Blastopirellula marina: one gene and its partner. The protein of the gene in region 1 binds, or shares a complex with, the protein of each later gene. Links are inferred from orthologs where the notes say so. Each region holds a gene or a part of one and is shown in the gene's direction. Other genes may lie near its edges. The genes, in order: nusB and rpsJ.

Region 1 (4,874 bases):
AATTATCCCATGCCCAACGCGCCCCAACCCTCAGATTCTTCCTCGAACCACGCCTCGGACGGTCATCGCTCGTCGCGCGGATCGAACCGACGCAACAACAACCATAACAATTACGACGATGGTCCCGAGCCAATGTCGCTGGCCGAGCAGATCGCTCGCGGCAAGCATCGTGGCGATCAAGGGGAAGACGACGAGCAGTTCGAGCAGCTTAAGCACAGTGAAGTGCACATCGCCGAACTGCAGAAGATGTCGATGCAGGAACTGATTGAAGAGGCCCGCAAGGAGAACCTCGAAGACGTTTCCGGCTCGCGCCGCCAGGACCTGATCTTCCGCATCCTGAAGGAACGCGTGAAGATGTCGGGCTTGATGTACGGCGAAGGTACGCTGGAAATCCTGCCCGATGGCTTTGGCTTCTTGCGTAGCCCCGACTACCACTATCTGTCGTGCCCGGACGATATCTACGTCTCTCCCAGCCAGATCCGCCGATTTGGTTTGAAGACCGGTAACATCGTCACCGGGCAGATTCGTCCACCGAAGGAAAACGAACGCTACTTCGCGCTGTTGCGTGTGGAAGCAGTTAACTATCAGGACCCGAACGTCGCGGCCCAGAAGGTCTTTTTCGACGACCTGACGCCACTGCATCCGGACGATCGGATCCGCATGGAAACGACCCCAGACGAATACAGCGGACGCATTATAGACCTGATCGTGCCGATCGGTTTCGGTCAGCGTGGCCTGATCGTCAGCCCACCGCGGGCCGGTAAGACGATCATGATGCAGAACATGGCCAAGGCCGTTCTCACGAACTACCCCGACGCCTACTGCATTATGCTGCTGATCGACGAACGTCCCGAGGAAGTAACCGACATGGAGCGGCAGGTCAAAGGACCCAACTGCGAAGTGATCAGTTCGACCTTCGACGAACCGCCGTCGCGTCACGTGCAAGTGGCCGAAATGGTCATCGAAAAAGCCAAGCGTATGGTCGAGTTCGGGACCGACGTGGTCATCTTCCTCGACTCGATCACGCGATTGGCTCGGGCCTGGAATAGCGAATGTCCCCCTTCGGGCAAGCTGCTTTCCGGTGGTCTGGATGCCAACGCCTTGCAACGCCCCAAACGCTTCCTCGGCTCGGCCCGTAAGGTCGAAGAGGGGGGCTCGCTGACGATTATCGCCACAGCCCTGGTCGACACCGGCAGCCGCATGGACGACGTGATCTTCGAAGAGTTCAAGGGAACCGGTAACCAGGAAATCGTGCTCGATCGCCGTATGGTCGACCGTCGCATTTACCCGGCCATCGACATCAACGCCAGCGGTACCCGCCGCGAAGAGATGCTGATGGATCCCGAAGAATACCGCCGCGTGTGCATCCTGCGTCGCGTACTCAACGAAATGAACCCGCCCGACGCGATGGAGTTCCTGCTTGGTCATATGAGCAAGAACAAGACCAACGCCGAGTTTCTGATGAGCATGAATGTGCAGTAAGGCACACTTCACGCTGACCGCGTTCCAACGAATCCTGTCCCCTCTCCCTTCCCAAGGGAGAGGGCTAGGGTGAGGGTTGGGAAGCGGGTACCATTTTGGCCCCTCACCCTAACCCTCTCCCCCAAGGGGCGAGGGGACCCGAGTTTGGTCTCTCTCACCTCCGTGCAATTCCCGAATTGAGATTACCGTGCCTAACATCTTCTCCGGAACCGATTACCGTCCGACGGGCGATCGCGTGGCGATTGTCGTTTCGACTTACAACACCTCGATTACCGACAAGCTGCTGACCGGTTCGCTGCAAACGTTGGAAAGCCGCGGGTTCGCCCAGGCTGACATCGACGTGGCCAAGGTGCCGGGTGCCTGGGAAATTCCGCTTGCTGCCTCCGTGATGGCCAAAAGTGGGAAGTATGCCGCTGTCATTTGCCTGGGATGTGTGATCCGCGGCGAAACGACGCACGACGTCCACATCAACACCCAGGTCAGCCAGACACTGGGCAACCTGGCGATGCAGTGCCAAATCCCGGTTGCGTTTGGCGTGCTGACTTGCAATACCGTCGAACAGGCCATCAGCCGATCTGGGGGAGCCGTGGGCAATAAGGGAGTCGAAGCCGCGGAAGCTGCCCTGGAAATGATGGGACTTCTGCGAAATCTGCCGCAGTCGAAACCATGAACTGGCCACGCTCGCTATAATTCAACCAATCTGGCCGGCGAACCCCAACAAGTCGCATCGTGTGCCGGCAAGACGTATTCGAGACGAAGGCATTCTCTAGATTCCCATGGCAAGACGTAGTCGAGCTCGTGAAGTTGTTCTCCAAATCCTCTATCAAGAGGATCTCAATCCCGATGCGGATCCGCGTCTGGCCGATGAGTTCCTGCGTGCGCGTTTGAAGCATGACGAGAACCTGATTCAGTTCGGCCGTTACCTGCTGATCGGTACTCGCGAACACCGCAAGAAGATCGACATGCAGTTGGAACGCTTCGCCGACAACTGGAGCCTCCGCCGCATGGCCGCGACCGATCGTAACTTGTTGCGGCTGGGTGCGTTCGAGATCATCTATTCCGACACGCCGGCCCGCGTGGCCATCAACGAAGCGGTTGAACTGGCCAAACGCTTCGGTGGCAAACACAGTCCCCAGTTCGTCAACGGTCTGCTGGACCGGATTCTGAAAAGCATCCAAGCCGAAGGTGCCGATCCTGCCTAGCTGGCGGTGGCAGACAATCAGCCGAGATTCGGCTACATTGGCGTTGGACCAATGGTTACTTACGCCCCACCCAGGGGAAGAGGATTGATTCGTAGCGATGGGCATATTCGGATTCGGTAAGAAGAAAGAAGACGCGGAAACGAGCTCAGCGGAAGCCACTTCGGAAAAGGAAGCGGGCTTCTTTGGCCGGTTGGGGCAAGGTCTTGAGAAGACGCGCCGCCTGCTTAACACCGACATCCGCGACCTCTTCAAGGCGGAAGGCCGCCTGGTCGACGAAGAGTTGCTCGACGAGATCTTCGCGATTCTCATTCGCACCGATATGGGGGCCGGACCAGCCAACCAAATCAAAGACCGCATTGCCCGCGACTTCCGCGGCCGTGTTGTCCATACCGAAGACATCCTGAAGAACATTCAGGACGAACTGGCAGGCCTGATGCAGCAGGACAAAGAGCCCATCAAAATGGCGGCTCAAGGTCCGACGGTCATCCTGGTCGTGGGTGTGAATGGGGCTGGCAAAACGACTTCGATTGCCAAGCTGACGCGGTGGTTTATCGATCAAGGGAACTCCGTGGTGTTGGGGGCTGGCGATACGTTTCGGGCGGCGGCTTCCGAACAGCTTTCGATCTGGGCCGAACGGCTCGGCGCAACGATCATCCGCGGCGAAGCTGGCAGCGATCCGGCCAGCGTCGCGTTTCGCGCGGTCGACGAAGGGCTGAAGCTGAATGCCGACGTCGTCATCATCGATACGGCAGGTCGTCTGCAAACGCAGAAGAACCTGATGACCCAACTCGACAAAATGCGACGCGTGATCGGCAAGAAGATCGAAGATGCTCCGCACGAAGTACTGCTCGTGCTGGATGCCACCGCCGGTCAAAACGGCATCAGCCAGGCCAAAGGCTTCTCGGACGCGGCGCAGTGTACCGGCATCGTGCTGACCAAGCTCGACGGAACCGCCAAGGGGGGCGTCGTGGTGCCGATCCGCAAGGAATTCCAACTGCCGGTGAAGTTCATCGGCGTGGGGGAAAAGCCGGAAGACCTGACCCGCTTCGATCCCGAAGCATTCTGCAACGCTCTGTTCGCTACGAGCTAGCATCGTAGCGCTGTCCCTAATTTGACTGTGGTGCCGGTTCTGCGGGATTTTCGCTTAATTCCTGCCTGGGGACTCGCCGATGCTTATGGTGCGGCATGTCTCCGTGTCCGTGGGGAGTGTGGGTGATTGGCCACGACTTCCAGTGAACCACAACTGAGTATTAGGGGGATCATCGATGTTTCGACGCATCGTACTTGGTCTGATCATTGCCGCTTCAATGTCGGTTACTTTCTCCAGCGCCGAAGCTGGTGACCAGGCTTTCAGCCGCGTATGGGGCGGGACCTACGGTAGCTACGACTGGGAACGTTTCTATCACTATCCCTACGTCTACTATCCCCAAAACTTCCAGGGTGCCGAGTACTACCGCAGCCGCGAGAGCCTGTACTACCGCTACCCAACCGAAATGCGAATTCCGGTCTACAACGAGCAGTGGCAGAACCACTACCCCAACGGTCGCTTGTACCACTCGGGGCATCACTTCCTGTTGGATGTGTTCTAAAGCGACCGTTTGAAGTTGGAAGTGTTTCGTTTTCAGTCCGAGGATCGTAAAGGTCTTCCTGGACGCAGCACCTCAAATCAAAATCATGGAAAAGGCGAGAGCTTGCCCGCACAGGCTCTCGTCTTTTTGTTTGCGCGCATCCGAACCCAGCACGCCCAATAGACGACGCCGCAGGATCTGGCGGTGGTACTGCTTGCCGCTGCTTAGCACGCCCAAGCAGACTTGGGCGTGGCCCCCGGGGTGGTGTTGGGTGCGGTGAGGGTTGGGGTATCTGGTGTTGCTCGGACCTTGATACCCGCCGGCAGTCAGCCGAGCCCCCGCGATCCGGCCCCCTCGCCCCTGCAGGGAGAGGGTTAGGGTGAGAGGTTTTCTTGTTGGGTGGCGACTCTAGCGTGGGTAGTGATCTGGTAAGAATCGCATCGACATCGATCGTTTTCGGCCGCAGGTTGTTGAACGATTCCTCGCGCCGCGTAAAGTTACCGTGCGCATCGACGCGGAAGCGAGGGATACTCGGTCGTTGTTGGATGGCCTCGTGCATCTCTTGGTCGAGGGAATCAAGGGGTGGCGGCGTTCGCTCTTTCGTCTCTTGCGCTTTCTGCAG
Region 2 (15,737 bases), on another replicon or contig:
AGCCATAGCGAATAGTTAGTTACCAACGATGGGTAAGATTACCGCCAGCCGCGAAACGTTGAAGCCAGATCCACGTTACAAGTCGATCCTGGCCAGCAAGTTTATCAATTGCCTGATGCAAGATGGCAAGAAGACTACCGCTCAGGAAGTTTTCTACGGTGCCATGGATGAGCTGAAGAAGCGTGTTCCAGGCGAAGAGCCAATCGACGTCTTCACGCAGGCCGTCGAAAACGTAAAGCCGCACATCGAAGTTCGCTCGAAGCGAGTTGGTGGTGCTGCTTACCAGGTTCCTATGCAGGTCAATCGCACTCGCCAGCAATCGCTGGCCATTCGCTGGTTGTTGTCTGCTGTTCGCGAAAAGAAGGGTCGTCCAGCCCACTTGAAGCTGGCTGACGAACTCTTTGCCGCTTACAACCGTGAAGGTGCCGCCTACACCAAGCGTGAAAACGTTCACCGTATGGCCGACGCGAATAAGGCATTCGCTCACTTCGCCTGGTAAGAATTCAAAGCGAAAGCCGTGCTTCAACAAAAGTGCGGCTTTTTTTATGCGCCGACCGAAGTTTCTATGCGTTCCCTCGTCTCCTGCTTTGGGGAAGGGGAAAGGGCAGAAATGGAACTCTGCCCGGCGTAGTCGACAAGGTAAGAAACCGGCAAAATAGACGATTCCCTTTGCCGTTCACCGAGTAGCAAGAAAGGTCCAGCTGAAAGCGGCTGGCGTCAGAGTCATGGATCGTAAACTTGAAGACATTCGCAATATCGGGGTGATTGCCCACATCGACGCCGGGAAGACAACGGTGACCGAGCGAATGCTCTATTACAGCGGTACGTCGCACAAGGTGGGCGAGGTCGACAAGGGGACCACGCAGACGGACTTTGATCCAGAAGAGGCCGAACGCGGTATTACGATTTATTCGGCGTGCGTGACGTTTGCCTGGAAGGGGCATACGGTAAACCTGATCGATACGCCGGGGCACGTGGACTTTACTGCCGAGGTTGAGCGCTGTCTGCGCGTGCTCGATGGGGGTGTGGTTGTCTTCAGTGCGCGAGAAGGGGTGGAAGCCCAGAGCGAAACGGTTTGGCGTCAGGCCAATCGCTACAAGGTTCCGCGTGTCGCGTTCATCAACAAGATGGATCGTGAAGGTGCCGATTTCTACGCGGTTCTTAGCGAAATTGAGAAACGCCTCAAAGCGAATCCGGTTCCCATTCAGATCCCTGTCGGTGCCGGGCCTCCGCATCTGGCCGAAGCTTTTCGCGGCGTGATCGACCTGATCGAAATGAAGATGCTCCATTTCGGCGAAGGGGATCAGGATCGAACCGTCGACGTGCTCGACATTCCTGAAGATTACCTCGAGAAGGCCCAGCAGTGGCGCGATAACTTGCTCGAGAAATTGTACGACCTCAGCAATGAATTGATGGAGCTGAGTCTCTCGGAAGAACCAATTCCGCCAGCTTTGATTCGCCAGGTGCTGCGGCAAGGTACGCTCGCTCGCGAACTGCAGCCGGTGATGTGTGGTTCGGCGCTCGATGGTATTGGGGTGCAGCCAATTTTGGACGCGGTGACGTACTACCTGCCGAGTCCCAAGGATGTGCCGGCCGTCGTGGGTACGAATCCTACGAAGAAGAATCAGGCCGAGAAGCGCGAGCCAGATCCCGCGGAGCCGTTTTGCGGCCTGGTCTTCAAAGTGCTGCCTGCCAAGCACGGCGACATGACCTGGGTTCGCGTGTATTCCGGTGAATTGAAGCCAAACTCGCGCCTGCTGAATCCTGGTCGCGATGTGAAAGAGAACTGTGCTCAGTTGTGGCACATTCAAGCCTCCAAAAAAGAACAGGTCGATCACGTTGGTACGGGCGATATCGTGGGCATTATTGGCCTGCGTCACTCGGTGACTGGGGATACGCTGTGTGATACGCGCAGCCCTATTTTGCTGGAGTCGATCAAGTTTCCAGAGACCGTGATCGGCATGGCGATTGAACCGGAATCGTCCGCGGACCGCGACAAGCTTTCCGAGACCCTGGCGATGATGCGCCGCCAGGATCCGACGTTCGCCGCCAGCGAAAACAAAGATACCGGGCAGACGATCATTAGCGGGATGGGTGAACTGCACTTGGAAGTGATTCGCCATCGCCTGCTGCGTGATTTCAAGCTGAACGTGAAGGTGCACAAGCCACGCGTGAGCTACCGCGAAACGATCGGCAAATCGGCGAAAGTCACTGGCGAATGTCATCGCGTAATTCAGGGGCAGCAGTTGTTCGCGAAGGTTACGATTCAGGTCGAGCACGCACCGAATCAGCAACAGCCGGTCATTATCATTCCTCGGGTTCCGCCAGAACGTGTGCCGTACAACCTGGTCGAAGCGGCGATCGAAGAGCTGCAAAGCCGGGCTGCGGGCGGCGGCATCATCGGTGGGTTTCCGTTAGCTGATATCAAAGTCACCATCCTCGACGCCGAAGCAGCGGAAGTCGGTTCGACCGAGACTGCCTTTGCGATTGCTGCGGGAGATGCTTTCGAGAAAGGCCTGGAAGCCGCCGTGCCAACCCTGCTCGAGCCGATCATGAAGCTGACCATCACAACCCCGGAAGATTACATGGGGGATTTCGTCGGAGACATCATGAAGCGGCGGGGCGAGATCGCCAAGACCGAGAATCGCTCCGGCGACGCGATCATCGAGGCCCACGCCCCGCTGGCCGAGCTTTTTGGCTATTCCAGTGCGATGCGAAGCCTAAGCCAAGGCCGGGCATCCAGCAGCATGGAACCGCTCAAGTACGCCCCTGCCCCACCAGAATTAATTAAGCAGTTTATGTGATCTGCGGTGACTGGGCCGACTGGGTGGCGGTGGGTCGCGATTCACACGGTCAACCTGGCTGCTCGACAGGGTTAGGTTGGCAGATGGGTTGCACTGCTGAAGCCCAGGTTGGATCCATGAATCATGGGCAATTTATGTCAGTTCGGTCTGCGGGCTCTGAATTCAGGTCTGCGAGAACGAAAAATCCGACAGGTTATTCCGAGAATTGCCCATACCCGTAAGTTTCGAGAAGTAGCGTATTGTGCCTGAAAACAGGGCTTTTTTCGCCGATCGAGACAACCATTCGAAAAAGGTTCGAAATCCAAACCTGAGCCCATTGACGAAACAGCCTTGGATTTTTAATATCATCTGTTTCCCGGTTAGCTCAAAGAGCGACTAGGGAGCGAAAAGAAATTACAACCCCGGGTTTCCGGGAAGCAGCTTATAGGGGTCAGGCACGTGGCGAAAGAAATTATTCGCATTCGGATGGAAGCTTACGATCACTCGATCTTGGATCAGAGTGCTCTCGACATCGTCGATACGGCGAAGCGGACCCATTCGGAAGTGCATGGCCCCATTCCGTTGCCGACTCGCATCGAACGGTACACCGTTCTGTCGGGTCCGCATATCGACAAAAAGGCACGTCAGCAGTTTGAAGTTCGGACGCACAAGCGTCTGATCGATATCGTCCAGGCTACCGCCAAGACGATTGAATCGCTCAACAAGCTGAATCTGCCAGCTGGTGTCGATATCAAGATCAAGGCAACAACTCGATAGTTTACCCACTTAGCTCGTTTTAAAGAGTCTTTGGATGGCTGGAAGCTTCGGGTGGTAATTGGCCGACTTGGCTAATCCATCGAAGCGAGCAACGGACTACAAGGCGACGAATCATGGCAAAAGGCATACTCGGCCGTAAGGTCGGGATGACCCAGATCTATACAGAGTCTGGTGAAGTTATCCCGGTTACGGTTGTACAAGCAGGTCCCTGTCACGTTCTCCAGGTGCGAACCATGGAGCGCGATGGCTACGAGGCAATTCAGCTCGGTTACGGCGACAAGCCCCGTCGTTTGGCGATTCGTAGTGAACGTGGTCACGTTGCTCCTCTCTCAAGCAAGCGATCGAAGAAGTTGGCCGCCGCTGGCGGTGAAGCTGCCGCAAAGGCCGGATGCGAACCAAAGCGTTTCATCCGTGAACTTCGTGGTTCGATCGAAGGTGCTGAAGTTGGTCAAGAGATCAGCATCGGCGTTCTCGCTGAAGCAGCCCGCGTCGACGTCATTGCCACTAGCCGCGGTCGCGGTTACGCCGGTGTGATGAAGCGACACAATTTCGCTGGTCAGCGTGCTACCCACGGTGTGAAGAAGGTTCACCGTCACACCGGTGGCACCGGTTGCAGTGCCTATCCAAGCCGTACGTTTAAGGGCCTGAGGATGAGCGGCCAGTACGGGAACGCCAAGGTCACCACTCGCAATCTGAAGGTGGTCAAGGTCGACGAAGAAAACGGCGTGATCTTGCTTAACGGTGCCGTTCCAGGCCCGAATGGCGGATACGTGATCGTTCGTGAAACAAATATGGTTCGCTAACGGCGTCCTTGAAGCATTAAGTCGCGTCAACGCGTGAAAGAATAGTTCCATGGTCAGTTTGCCAATTTTTGACAAGAGCGGAAAGGAAGTCGGCAAGTACGAGCTTGATCCGGCTGAAATCGCTCCGTCGATCAACAAGCAGTTGATGCACGACGCTGTCGTGATGTACCAGGCGAATCTCCGTCAGGGTACACACCGCAGTAAGACACGTGCTGAAGTTGCTGGTTCGACCAAGAAGATGTATCGCCAGAAAGGTACTGGTAACGCACGTGCCGGTTCCAAACGTAGCGGCGTTCGCCGTGGCGGTGGTCACATCTTCGCGATTCGCCCACGCGATTACTCGTACCGCCTGAACAAGAAGGCGTTGAAGATCGCGACCCGTATGGCAATCGCCAGCAAGATCCAAGGCGAGCAAGTGGTTGTTGTTGACGACCTGGCTCAAAGTGAAATCAAGACCAAGAGCGTCGCAGGTGCTTTGAAAGCCCTGGGTGTTTACGGTCAAAAGGTTGCGATCGCGCTGGAAAAGCACGATCCGATCTTCTACCGCAGTGCACGGAACATCGAAGGTGTCTCGGTCAGCCCAGTTGCTGAACTGAACGCCTACTCGGTTCTGCGTCCTCGGAAGTTAGTCATCACTAAAGCTGCTCTCGACTCGCTTCGGAGCAGTGGCAAGGGCGAATAATCGCTTTTGGTCGATTGACTTAACGGTAAATCAATTCAACCTGACATAGTGACAGAGGTGCCAACATGGCACGGCCTTACTACAAACCGAGCACAGACACCCCAACCCGTACGCTTGATTCGCACCAAGTGATCCTGCGTCCGCTGGTGACTGAAAAGGGTGTTCAGGTTTCGGAAGACTTGAATCAATATACATTCGAGATCGCTCCGGCTGCCACCAAGTTGGATGTCCGTCGTGCGGTTGAAGAGTTGTTCGACGTCAAAGTCGCCAGCGTGAAGACGCAAACGCGTAAGGGCAAGGCCCGCCGTTATCGTTTTCGCAACGGAACGACCCGCAACTGGAAGAAAGCCATCGTCACGTTGGCTGATGATCAAAAGATCGACTTCTATTAATCGAGTTCGGTCCTCCGCATAAGACAGCGACCCGTAATAAACTACGAGACGAACCATGGGTATCCGAAAATACAAGCCAACTTCCGCTGGGCGTCGTAACGCCTCGGTCAGCGACTTCAAAGAGTTGACCAAGGGAGCACAGCCAGAGAAGAACCTTCTCCGGAAGCTGACCAAGACCGGCGGTCGTAACAACCAAGGTAAGATCACCACCCGTCACCGCGGTGGTGGCCATAAGCGTCGTTACCGTGTGATCGACTTTCGTCGCGCCAAAGATGGTGTGCCGGCAGTGGTTGCCTCGGTGCAGTACGATCCGAACCGCAGTGCTCGTATCGCCCTGTTGAACTACGTTGACGGCGAAAAGCGATATATCCTCGCTCCCGATGGTTTGAAGGCTGGCGATAAGGTCCAAAGCGGTAGCGAAGCTTCGCCATCGGTTGGTAACTGCCTGCCGTTGAAGAACATCCCTGCTGGGACCACCGTTCACAATATTGAGATGACGCCTGGCCGTGGTGGTGCAATGTGCCGCTCGGCTGGTAGCTCGGCCACTTTGATGGCCTGCGAAGCCGATTGGGCTCAGCTGTCGCTGCCCAGTGGCGAAATTCGCCGTGTTTCGAGCCGCTGCCGTGCGACCATCGGTCGTGTAAGCAACCCGGATCACGAAAAGATTTCGCTCGGTAAGGCTGGTCGTAAGCGTTGGCTTGGTCGACGTCCTCACGTCCGTGGTACCGCGATGAACCCGATCGACCATCCACACGGTGGTGGTGAAGGTCGTACCAAGGGTGGTCGTCATCCGGTTACGCCACAAGGTAAGCCGACCAAAGGTGGTGCAACGCGTCACCGCAAGAAGGCTTCCAATCGCTCGATCGTTCGTCGCCGTCGTTCGCGTCGTTACGGTCTACTGAAGTTGTTGAAGTAAGAGCACCCACAGCACACGGAAAGTTAGGCCGCCAAGCCGCGATCCTAAAGGTTTTCAAAGATGAGCCGATCCCTAAAAAAAGGGCCGTACGTCGACCCCAACGTTTATGAAAAGGTTGCCAAGCAAGAAGAGGCTGGCACCAAGGACCCGATCAAGACCTGGGCTCGATCTTGCACGATCATTCCCGAGTTCATCGGCCACACGTTCATGGTCCACAACGGCAAGGCCCACCTGAAAGTTTATGTCACTGAAGACATGATCGGGCACAAGCTCGGCGAATTCGCACCGACGCGAACCTTCCGTGGTCATGGCGCTGACAAGAAGAAGAAATAACGCATACCGATTGGCAAACGCAGCTTGGCTGCCCACGGCTAACAAGGGCCTTGCCCGACACCCGTGGTTCGAGGAGTTGATCAACCATGTTCAAAGCGACCCACCGACTGGCACGCATCAGCCCACGAAAGGTGCGCCCGCTAGCCGATTTGGTGCGTGGCAAGCTGGCCGACGAGGCACTCGATATTCTGCGATATCAACCGCAGCGTGGTGCTCGCCTGCTGGAAGAAGTCATTAAGAGTGCCATCGGCAACTCGCAAGACTCGGAACAGAACGAAGGTCGTGCTGCTAACCAGCATGCTTTGTTTGTTCGCGAAGCTCGCGTCGATGGTGGCCCGATCATTAAGCGATTCCGCCCCCGAGCTCGTGGAAGCGCGTTCCCGATTTTGAAGCGGACCTGTCACATTCACGTCACCCTGGAGGAACTCCAAGGCTAAGGTAACCAGGTGGTTGCCCCGTCTTCGAGTCGAGAGACAAGCATGGGACAAAAAGTTAATCCAGTTGCGTTTCGTACCGGCGTCATGGTCGGCTGGAAGAGCAAATGGTTTGCGTCGAAGCGTGATTTTCCAGGCTTGCTCCTGGAAGATAAGAAGATCCGGGACTTCATCCTGAAGCACCCTGATCAACGCATTCGCCAAAAGTACCGTAATGCAGGTATCGACAAAGTCGAAATCGAACGGACTCGCGATGAAGTTCGCGTGACGTTGTTCGTCGCCCGACCTGGTCTGATCATTGGTCAGAAGGGGCAGGAAGTCGAAAAGCTGCAGGAAGAACTGCAAAACCTGGTTGGCCGTCGCATCAATCTGAAGATTGAAGAAGTCGGTCGCCCAGAACTGCGAGCCCAGTTGGTCGCCGAGGATATCGCCGATCAGTTGGCCAAGCGTGCCAGCTTCCGCCGCACGATGAAACGTGCGATCGAAAGCACCATGGAGGCCGGTGCCCGTGGCATCAAAATCCAAATGGCCGGGCGTCTTGGTGGTGCGGAAATGGCTCGCCGCGAAAAGCAAATTGAAGGATCGATTCCGTTGAGCACCCTGCGGGCGAAGATCGATTACGGCTTCACTGAAGCACGTACTCCGCAGGGACACATCGGGGTCCAGGTCTGGATCAATAACGGTTTTTACGAAGGGGACGACTCCGATGGCTATGATGCCTCGACGAGTGAAGCACCGAAAAAGCCAAAGAAGACGTATAAAAGGTAATGCCACTCGTGGCAATACCGTCGTCCTTGGTGATTACGGACTTCAATCCACACAAGCGGGACATATTACCGCTCAAACGATCGAAGCGGGTCGTATCGCTGCTCAGCAGTACGTCCGTGGTATCGGTAAGTTGTACATCCGGATCTTCCCCCACAAGTCGGTAACGGCTCGCCCGTTGGAGACTCGTATGGGTAAGGGTAAAGGTGAGCCTGACCGTTGGGTCGCCACCGTGAAGCCCGGTACGGTCATGTACGAGCTCAAGGGTGTCACCGAGCAACAAGCGAAGATTTGTTTCGCTCGTTTGGCTCACAAGATGCCGGTTCGATGCCGCTTCGTGCGTCGTCGTCCGGAACTGGAAACAACTGAGGCCTAGTCCACTGAGGACCTGGCCACGATGGTCGGCGGCGACATAACCGCAAGCGAAACGTGATTAGGCAATAAGGCAATGAAAGCAAGCGAATTGCGAGAACTGAGCGACGATCAGCTCCAGGCGAATCTGAAGAACGCCATGGACAACCTGTTTCGTCTGCGAGTTCAGTCTCAGACCGAACGTTTGGACGCCCCCAGCGAATTAGCGAAGAATCGCAAGTTGGTGGCTCGGATTAAAACGATTAAAGCCGAGCGAGCAGCCGCCGCGGCCAGTACCTAATTCAAGCGAAGTTTAAAGAGAGATTCGGCAATGCCCAAGAAAGTATTGGTCGGTCGAGTGACGGGCGACAAGCAAGACAAAACGCGACGCGTTGAAATCGCCCGTCGTATCCGTCACCCGCTGTACGGCAAGTACTACTCGCGACGCATGGTTTGCCATGTGCACGACGAGAACAACGAGTCGGGCCTGGGCGATCGGGTCGAGATCATCGAGAGCCGTCCCCGCAGCAAGACAAAGCGTTGGGAATTGGTTCGGATCGTGGAAAAGAGCACCGAAGTTGACGTGGCCGCTTTGAAGGCTGCTCGTGAACAAGCGGCTCACCTCCAAGAACAAGAAGATAGATAAGCTCCCGTACACCGCCAAAGCTGACATCAGCCGCGGCATAGGGTTGGATTTAAAAAGCGATGATTCAACAAGAAACAAGACTGGCCGTCGCCGACAACACCGGAGCGAAGGAAGTCATGTGCATTAAGGTTCTCGGTGGAACGCGTAAGCGTACCGCTGGCCTGGGTGACGTGATTATCTGCTCGGTGAAGGAAGTTGTGGCAGGTGCGGACGTGAAGAAGAAGGCCGTTGTTCGTGCCGTGATCGTTCGCTGCAAAAAGCCGACTCGTCGTCCAGACGGAAGCTACATCCGGTTCGATCGCAACGCGGTCGTACTGATTGACAAAGACAATAATCCGCGTGGCACGCGTATTTTCGGTGCGGTCGCTCGTGAGCTGCGAGATCGCAAGTTCATGAAGATCGTCAGTTTGGCCAGTGAGGTGGTCTAATGCATATCAAAGTTGACGACACCGTCGAAATCATCACCGGCGCCGATGCGGCCAGCGAACTTCGTGGCAAGGTCCTGAAGGTCTACCCTGAAAAGGGCAAGATCCTCGTGGAAGGCGTGGCTAAGGTTTACAAGCACGTCAAGCCAAGCCAGCGTAACCCTAAGGGGGGCAAGCTGTCGAAGGAAATGCCAATCGACATTTCCAACGTCATGCTGGTTTGCACCGAGTGCAAGGCCCGCACCAAGACCGGTGCCAAGATCAAAGAGGACGGCAGCAAGGTTCGGTACTGCAAGTCATGCAATGCCGAAATCGGCCAGCTGAGTCCGGCCAAGAAGAAATAATTACTGCCTGGCGGCAGTCCCAAGTCAAAAGGCGTGAGCCGGTAATCGTTCGAGATAAGCCATGAGCAAACCACGACTTCAAGAACAATACGAAAACGAAGTGCTTCCCGCACTGGCTGAAAAGCTCGGTCGTAAGAACCCGATGAACCTGCCTCGCTTGCGGAAGATCGTCGTCAACATGGGTGTTGGTACCGCCGTCACCGAAAAGAAACATGTCGACGAAGCTGCGGAAGCCATGTCGGAATTCACCGGCCAGCGCCCGATGATCTGCCGTGCTCGTAAGAGCGTCGCCGCTTTCAAGCTGCGTGAAGGCATGCCGATCGGCGTGAAGGTCACCCTTCGTCGTCAACGCATGTACGAGTTTCTGGACCGCCTGGTCTCGCTGGCCCTTCCACAGGTTCGCGACTTCCGTGGTGTGAACCCCAAGAGCTTTGACGGCAACGGCAATTATACGATGGGCCTTACCGAGCAGATGGTGTTCCCGGAATTGAACCCGGACAAGTACACCCGTCAGCAAGGTATGGACATCACCTTCGTCACTACCGGGGCAACCGATGACGAAGCTCGCGAACTGCTTGCTCTGTTGGGCATGCCGTTCCAGCGGGAAGATCCTAAAAAGAAGAAGACCGCCTAAGTCGTAGTGCTTAGACCGGACCGTATAAAGAACGTTTACTCAGTCGATTCGTTTTCCAGGTAGGAAATCCTCGTGGCAAGCAAGTCAAAAATCGCCAAGGCCAATCGCGAGCCGAAGTTTTCGTCTCGGCGTGAACGTCGCTGCACTATGTGCGGTCGACCACGTGCCGTGTACCGAAAGTTTGGTGTCTGCCGTATTTGTATTCGCAACTTGGCGGATCGAGGGCTGATTCCAGGTTTACGCAAGGCGAGTTGGTAAGGGGACCCGAAGTATTATGATGACCGACCCTATCGCCGACATGTTGACCCGTATTCGCAATGCGGTTCGCGTCGAGCACCCACACGTTGAAATGCCCACGTCCAAAGTCAAACGCGGTTTGGCCGACGTGTTGAAGCGTGAAGGCTACATCTGGGACTGGGTAGAAACCGAGGACCATCCGGTGAAGCAGATTCGCTTGGAACTGAAGTACGGCCCCAGCGGGGAACGCGTGATTCAGCACATCAAGCGTATCAGCAAGCCTGGTCGTCGAATTTATTCCAAGTCGACCGATTTGCGTCCAATCCTCAATGGCATGGGTATCACCGTGATCAGCACCTCCAGTGGTGTGATCAGCGATCGTGAAGCTCGCCAGAAGAAGATCGGCGGCGAAGTATTGTGCGAAGTCTGGTAGTTACCAGCTCGTAATCCATTCATCCACCAGGACAGTCTCCTTCGCAGAGACCCATTGCCTAAGATAGGTTAAGAAAATGTCCCGACTAGGTAGAAAACCAGTTGCCCTGCCTGAAAAGGTCAAGGTTTCGATCGACGGTCAAACCGTCAACATCGAAGGCCCCCTCGGCAAGCTTTCGTACACTGCCAATCCTGTCATCACCATCGAACTGAGTGAAGACGAAAAGGAAGTGGTTGTCTCGCGAAAGGAAGATACCCGAACCGGTAAGGCCATGCACGGCCTGACCCGGGCCCTAATCTCCAACATGGTCGAAGGTGTGGACAAGGGTTACGAAAAGCGATTGGAAGTTGTAGGCGTTGGTTACTTGGCGGCTATCGCCGGCGACATCCTGCAGCTTCGCGTCGGTTTCGCCAATGAAGTTCATAAGAAGATCCCCAAGGATCTCACCGTCACTTGCCCAGACCAGACCCACATTCTGATCAAGGGTATCGACAAGCAACGCGTCGGTCAGTTTGCTGCCGAAGTGCGTGCCAGCCGTAAGCCTGAGCCTTATAAGGGCAAGGGTGTCCGCTACCAAGGCGAACGCGTTAAGCTGAAGCCTGGTAAGGCCGCTGGTAAGTAATCGGTAAATAACCACGTTAATTGAAGTCATCGTGTCGCGGCTGTTACCGCGGCACCCACGAGGCTAGTTGAGTCGTGAACAAGCAAAAATTCATTGCCAAGCAGCGGAAGCGTCGGAGCAATCACGTCCGTCGAAAGGTTCGTGGCAACGCAGAACGTCCGCGTCTGACCATTTACCGCAGCAATAACAACATCTATTGCCAGATCATCGATGACGAAGCAGGTCGCACCTTGGTGTCGGCTTCTTCCCGCGACAAAGATCTGCGTGCGGATGCTACTGCTGGCAACTGTGAAGCCGCCGCGAAGATCGGCAAGGCCATCGCCGAAAAGGCATTGGCTGCCGGGCTGAAGCAGGTTTGCTTCGATCGTGGTCACTTTCGCTATAACGGACGTGTTGCCGCACTGGCATCGGCCGCTCGCGAAGGTGGATTGGACTTCTAGTAGATAACTAAGTCATTTCAAAGCGTTGGGAAAACCCGGTCCTCAGATCGGTAACATCCAAACGGGAGAGCCAATACCGTGGCGAAAGATTCTGGCAAAGGCGGATTCGTCGAAAAGGTCGTGAAGATCAAGCGTTGTGCCGCCGTGGTCAAGGGTGGTCGTCGTTTCAGCTTCGCGGCAATGGTCGTCATTGGTGACGGCAAGAGCAAGGTCGGTTGGGGCTATGGCAAAGCCAACGAAGTCCCACCGAGCGTTCAGAAGGCCGTCAAGCAAGCTGAACGCAAGATGCTGGAAGTGCCGATCGTTGAAGGCTCGATCCCGCACAAGGTGATCGGTACTTTTGGTGCCGGCCGCGTGGTTATGCTTCCAGCTCACCCTGGTACCGGTATCATCGCTGGTGCTTCGGTTCGTGCCGTCTGCGAAGCTGCAGGGATCCACGACGTTTTGACCAAGAGCTTTGGTTCGACGAACCCAGTCGTTCTGGTGAAAGCCACCCTGAACGCACTGGAACAACTGCGAACCAAGGAAGAAATTCAACGCCTGCGAGGAGTTGCTGTCTAATGAGTTTGCACGATATCAACCAAGGCGTTCAAAAGAACAAGCGTCGCCAACGTATCGGACGTGGTTCCGGTAGCGGTTGGGGCAAGACTTCGCAACGCGGTCACAAGGGTGCTCGTAGCCGTGCTGGTTGGTCGAATCGTCCGACTTTCCAGGGTGGTCAAACCCCGATCGTTCGTCACGTGCCTAAGCGTGGTTTCAACAACCGCTGGGCACTGACGGTTGCTGCTGTCAACATCAAGGACCTGAACGAGCTGTTCAACGATGGTGATACGGTCACCATGGAAACGCTCCGTGAAAAGGGCCTGTGCAAGCGTCGTTTCGATGAAGTTAAGATTCTCGGCGACGGTGAACTTTCCAAGAAGCTGACGGTCGAAGCTCATCGCTTCAGCGCCTCGGCAAAGGAAAAGATCGAAAAGGCTGGCGGTACCTGCAACACGGTCGTCCGCATCACCACGGTGGCTGAAAAGAAGGAAGCCGCCAAAGGTGCTAAGGCCTAGTTAAAAGCCAAAACACGACATGCCCACGTTGTTACGTGGGCATGTTTTTTGCGCAAGCAGTGATTAGCGAACCGCAAGAATGCGGAAATACGCTCGAATTTACGGATAGGACTCATTCGGGTGGTCTAGTCTGAGACACGCGGTTTGGTGTAAATTTACTCATCCGCACATCCCTGCAAACCATCGTTCATTGCTATGCCTGCTGACAGGCATTCATTCGAACTAGCCAAATCGGGTTAGATTGTCATGTTGGAAAAAGTACGCGTCCTCTTCACCATCCCCGAACTACGGACGAAGATTCTTTTGACGATCGGCTTGTTGGCCGTCTTTCGTGTCGGCTCGCAAATCCCTCTGCCGATGATCGACCAGCTCAAGCTGCAAGAGATGTTCGCTTCGCAAGGAAACGAAGGGGTTGCTGGCTTGCTGCAGCAAGTCTCCGTTTTCAGTGCCAGTGCGTTGAGCCAGATCACTATCTTTGGTCTGGGTATCATGCCGTATATTTCGGCGTCGATTATCTTCCAACTCCTCGGTACCGTCTGGAAGCCGCTGGAAGAGCTGCAGAAGGAAGGGGAAACGGGACGCAAGAAAATCAACGAGTACACCCGTTATGCGACGGTGGCTTTGTGCGTCATCCAGAGTTACTTCTACCTGGCGTCGATGACGGCCGTGGGTGAAGGGGGTGATAGTATCGTCAACCAGGCGTTCTGGACATCCGCAGAACCAGGCAATATCGATAAAAGCCTCTATTGGGGCTGGGCGATCGTCGCTGTGGCGATCATGACCTGCGGGACCGTCTTTTTGATGTGGCTCGGCGAGCAGATCGACGAGTTCGGCATCGGCAACGGTATCAGCCTTTTGATTATGGCTGGTATTCTCGCGGCAATGCCAGGGGCGCTGCTGGACCTGCTTTACAATACCAAGCCTGAGCTGACCAACTTCACGCGAGGGGAGTTTGGTATTGAAACCATTGTGGTGTTAGCGATCCTGTTTGTGGCTGTGATCACTGGTGTGGTCTTTATCATGCAGGGACAACGCAAGATCCCAATGCAGAGTGCCAAGCATGTTCGCGGTCGTCGCGTTTATGGGGGTACCCGCCAGTTCCTTCCACTGCGAATCAATCAAGCCGGTGTGATGCCGATCATTTTCGCGAGCAGCTTGCTGTTATTCCCACAGTTCATCTTCCAGGCTCTTGCCGGATGGACCGAATCAGCAACGCTGGCCAACCTGGCTGACGTTTTCGCTCGCGGACAAAGCTTCCTGTACATCGCTTGCTACATCGCGTTGATCTACTTCTTCTGCTACTTCTGGACGGCGATCACCTTCAATCCGAAGGACGTCTCGGAGAACCTGAAGAACTTCGGTTCGTTCATTCCCGGCTATCGTCCAGGTCGGCGCACGGAAGAATACTTGGAAAAGGTGATGGTTCGCATCACGTACGTGGGTGCAGGCTTCCTTGCCTTGGTGGCGATCATTCCGACGCTCGTTTCCGCGGAACTGGGTGTCTCGCCTCAGGTGGCAAGTTTCTACGGTGGTACTGGTTTGCTCATCGCTGTGAGTGTGGCATTCGACCTGGTCCAAAAGATCGACAGTCACTTGGTGATGCGTAACTACAAGGGGCTCATCGAGGGCTAACCCTTTCTCGCCAGGATGGCACGTCCCGCCTTTCCATTACCCCATGGGAAAGGCGGCTTCGATTTTGTGACTTCGGTGTCGATGATGTCCCACGTCGTTTACGCCCAAGCTGGACTGCGGTTTGGCCATGCGGATTATCTTTCTCGGACCTCCTGGTGTCGGCAAAGGGACGCAGTCCCAAAAGCTGGTCGAATTTCTGAACATTCCCCATATCTCGACGGGGGAAATGCTGCGGGAAGCGATCCGTAACAAGACAGAGCTCGGCCTGAAGGTCGCTGCGCAAATGGAGGGTGGCCGTCTGGCCGCGGACGAAATCGTCGTCCAACTCGTGCGTCAGCGTCTGGCTCAGCCCGATTGTCGCAACGGCTATTTGCTCGATGGCTTCCCCCGAACCTTGCCACAAGCCGCATCGCTTGATCTGGGCTTGGCAGTCGATGACGAAGCGGTTGATGCCGTATTGAACCTCACGGTCGATCAGGACGAACTCTTAAGCCGGCTGATGGCTCGCGCTCAGAAAGAAGACCGCGGCGACGACAACGAAGAGACAATTCGTAACCGTATGAAGGTCTACGACGATATGACCTCGCCGCTGATCGCCTATTACGAAGAGCAGCAGGTTTTGCACCGTATCGACGGGATCGGCTCGATCGACGAAGTCTTCGACCGCATCAAAACCATTCTGGAAGAAGTGGACCGAAAGAGAAACGCATGATCACGCTCCGCTCCAAACGCGAGATCGAGAAAATGCACGTTGCCGGGCAGCTCGTTCGGCAAGCCCACCAAAAAGTGGCCGAGCTGGTCAGGCCAGGGGTTACCACGGCTGAACTCGACAAGGCGGTAGACGACCTGTTCGCCGAAGCGGGGGCCATTCCGCTGTTCAAAGGGGTTCCGGGTAAGGTTCCCTTTCCTGCTGCCACGTGCGTTTCTGTGAACGACGAAGTGGTGCACGGCATTCCTGGCAAGCGAATCCTCAAAGAAGGCGACATCGTCAGCGTCGATACCGGTGCCAAAATCGGTGGTTGGTGCGGCG

Evidence for each region.
Region 2: the proteins of nusB (region 1) and rpsJ are in contact, whole or in part, in a solved structure (PDB 3D3B), measured with the Escherichia coli proteins. The link is inferred for Blastopirellula marina from one-to-one orthologs.

What each region holds. Positions count from the first base shown.
Region 1 is NZ_PUIA01000003.1:116,630-121,503, forward strand. Bases 1,084-3,971 are described here. They hold nusB (transcription antitermination factor NusB), read left to right. Parts: upstream 1,084-2,258; coding sequence 2,259-2,684; downstream 2,685-3,971. Other genes in these bases: rho (transcription termination factor Rho), read left to right, coding at 1,084-1,482; ribH (6,7-dimethyl-8-ribityllumazine synthase), read left to right, coding at 1,670-2,152; ftsY (signal recognition particle-docking protein FtsY), read left to right, coding at 2,782-3,774; C5Y96_RS00915 (calmodulin-binding protein), read left to right, coding at 3,950-3,971. Outside these bases: more of rho, read left to right, coding at 223-1,083; more of C5Y96_RS00915, read left to right, coding at 3,972-4,273. UniProt on the Escherichia coli protein: Part of the processive rRNA transcription and antitermination complex (rrnTAC). The complex forms an RNA-chaperone ring around the RNA exit tunnel of RNA polymerase (RNAP).
Region 2 is NZ_PUIA01000026.1:14,720-30,456, reverse strand. The notes cover bases 1,996-4,901. They hold rpsJ (30S ribosomal protein S10), read left to right. Parts: upstream 1,996-3,242; coding sequence 3,243-3,560; downstream 3,561-4,901. Other genes in these bases: rplD (50S ribosomal protein L4), read left to right, coding at 4,413-4,901; rplC (50S ribosomal protein L3), read left to right, coding at 3,674-4,363; fusA (elongation factor G), read left to right, coding at 1,996-2,804. Outside these bases: rpsG (30S ribosomal protein S7), read left to right, coding at 29-499; more of fusA, read left to right, coding at 726-1,995; more of rplD, read left to right, coding at 4,902-5,045; rplW (50S ribosomal protein L23), read left to right, coding at 5,111-5,437; rplB (50S ribosomal protein L2), read left to right, coding at 5,493-6,353; rpsS (30S ribosomal protein S19), read left to right, coding at 6,414-6,686; rplV (50S ribosomal protein L22), read left to right, coding at 6,773-7,123; rpsC (30S ribosomal protein S3), read left to right, coding at 7,166-7,888; rplP (50S ribosomal protein L16), read left to right, coding at 7,827-8,261; rpmC (50S ribosomal protein L29), read left to right, coding at 8,334-8,537; rpsQ (30S ribosomal protein S17), read left to right, coding at 8,568-8,882; rplN (50S ribosomal protein L14), read left to right, coding at 8,942-9,310; rplX (50S ribosomal protein L24), read left to right, coding at 9,310-9,651; rplE (50S ribosomal protein L5), read left to right, coding at 9,713-10,285; C5Y96_RS08245 (type Z 30S ribosomal protein S14), read left to right, coding at 10,358-10,543; rpsH (30S ribosomal protein S8), read left to right, coding at 10,557-10,955; and 7 more genes. UniProt on the Escherichia coli protein: Involved in the binding of tRNA to the ribosomes. Part of the processive rRNA transcription and antitermination complex (rrnTAC). The complex forms an RNA-chaperone ring around the RNA exit tunnel of RNA polymerase (RNAP).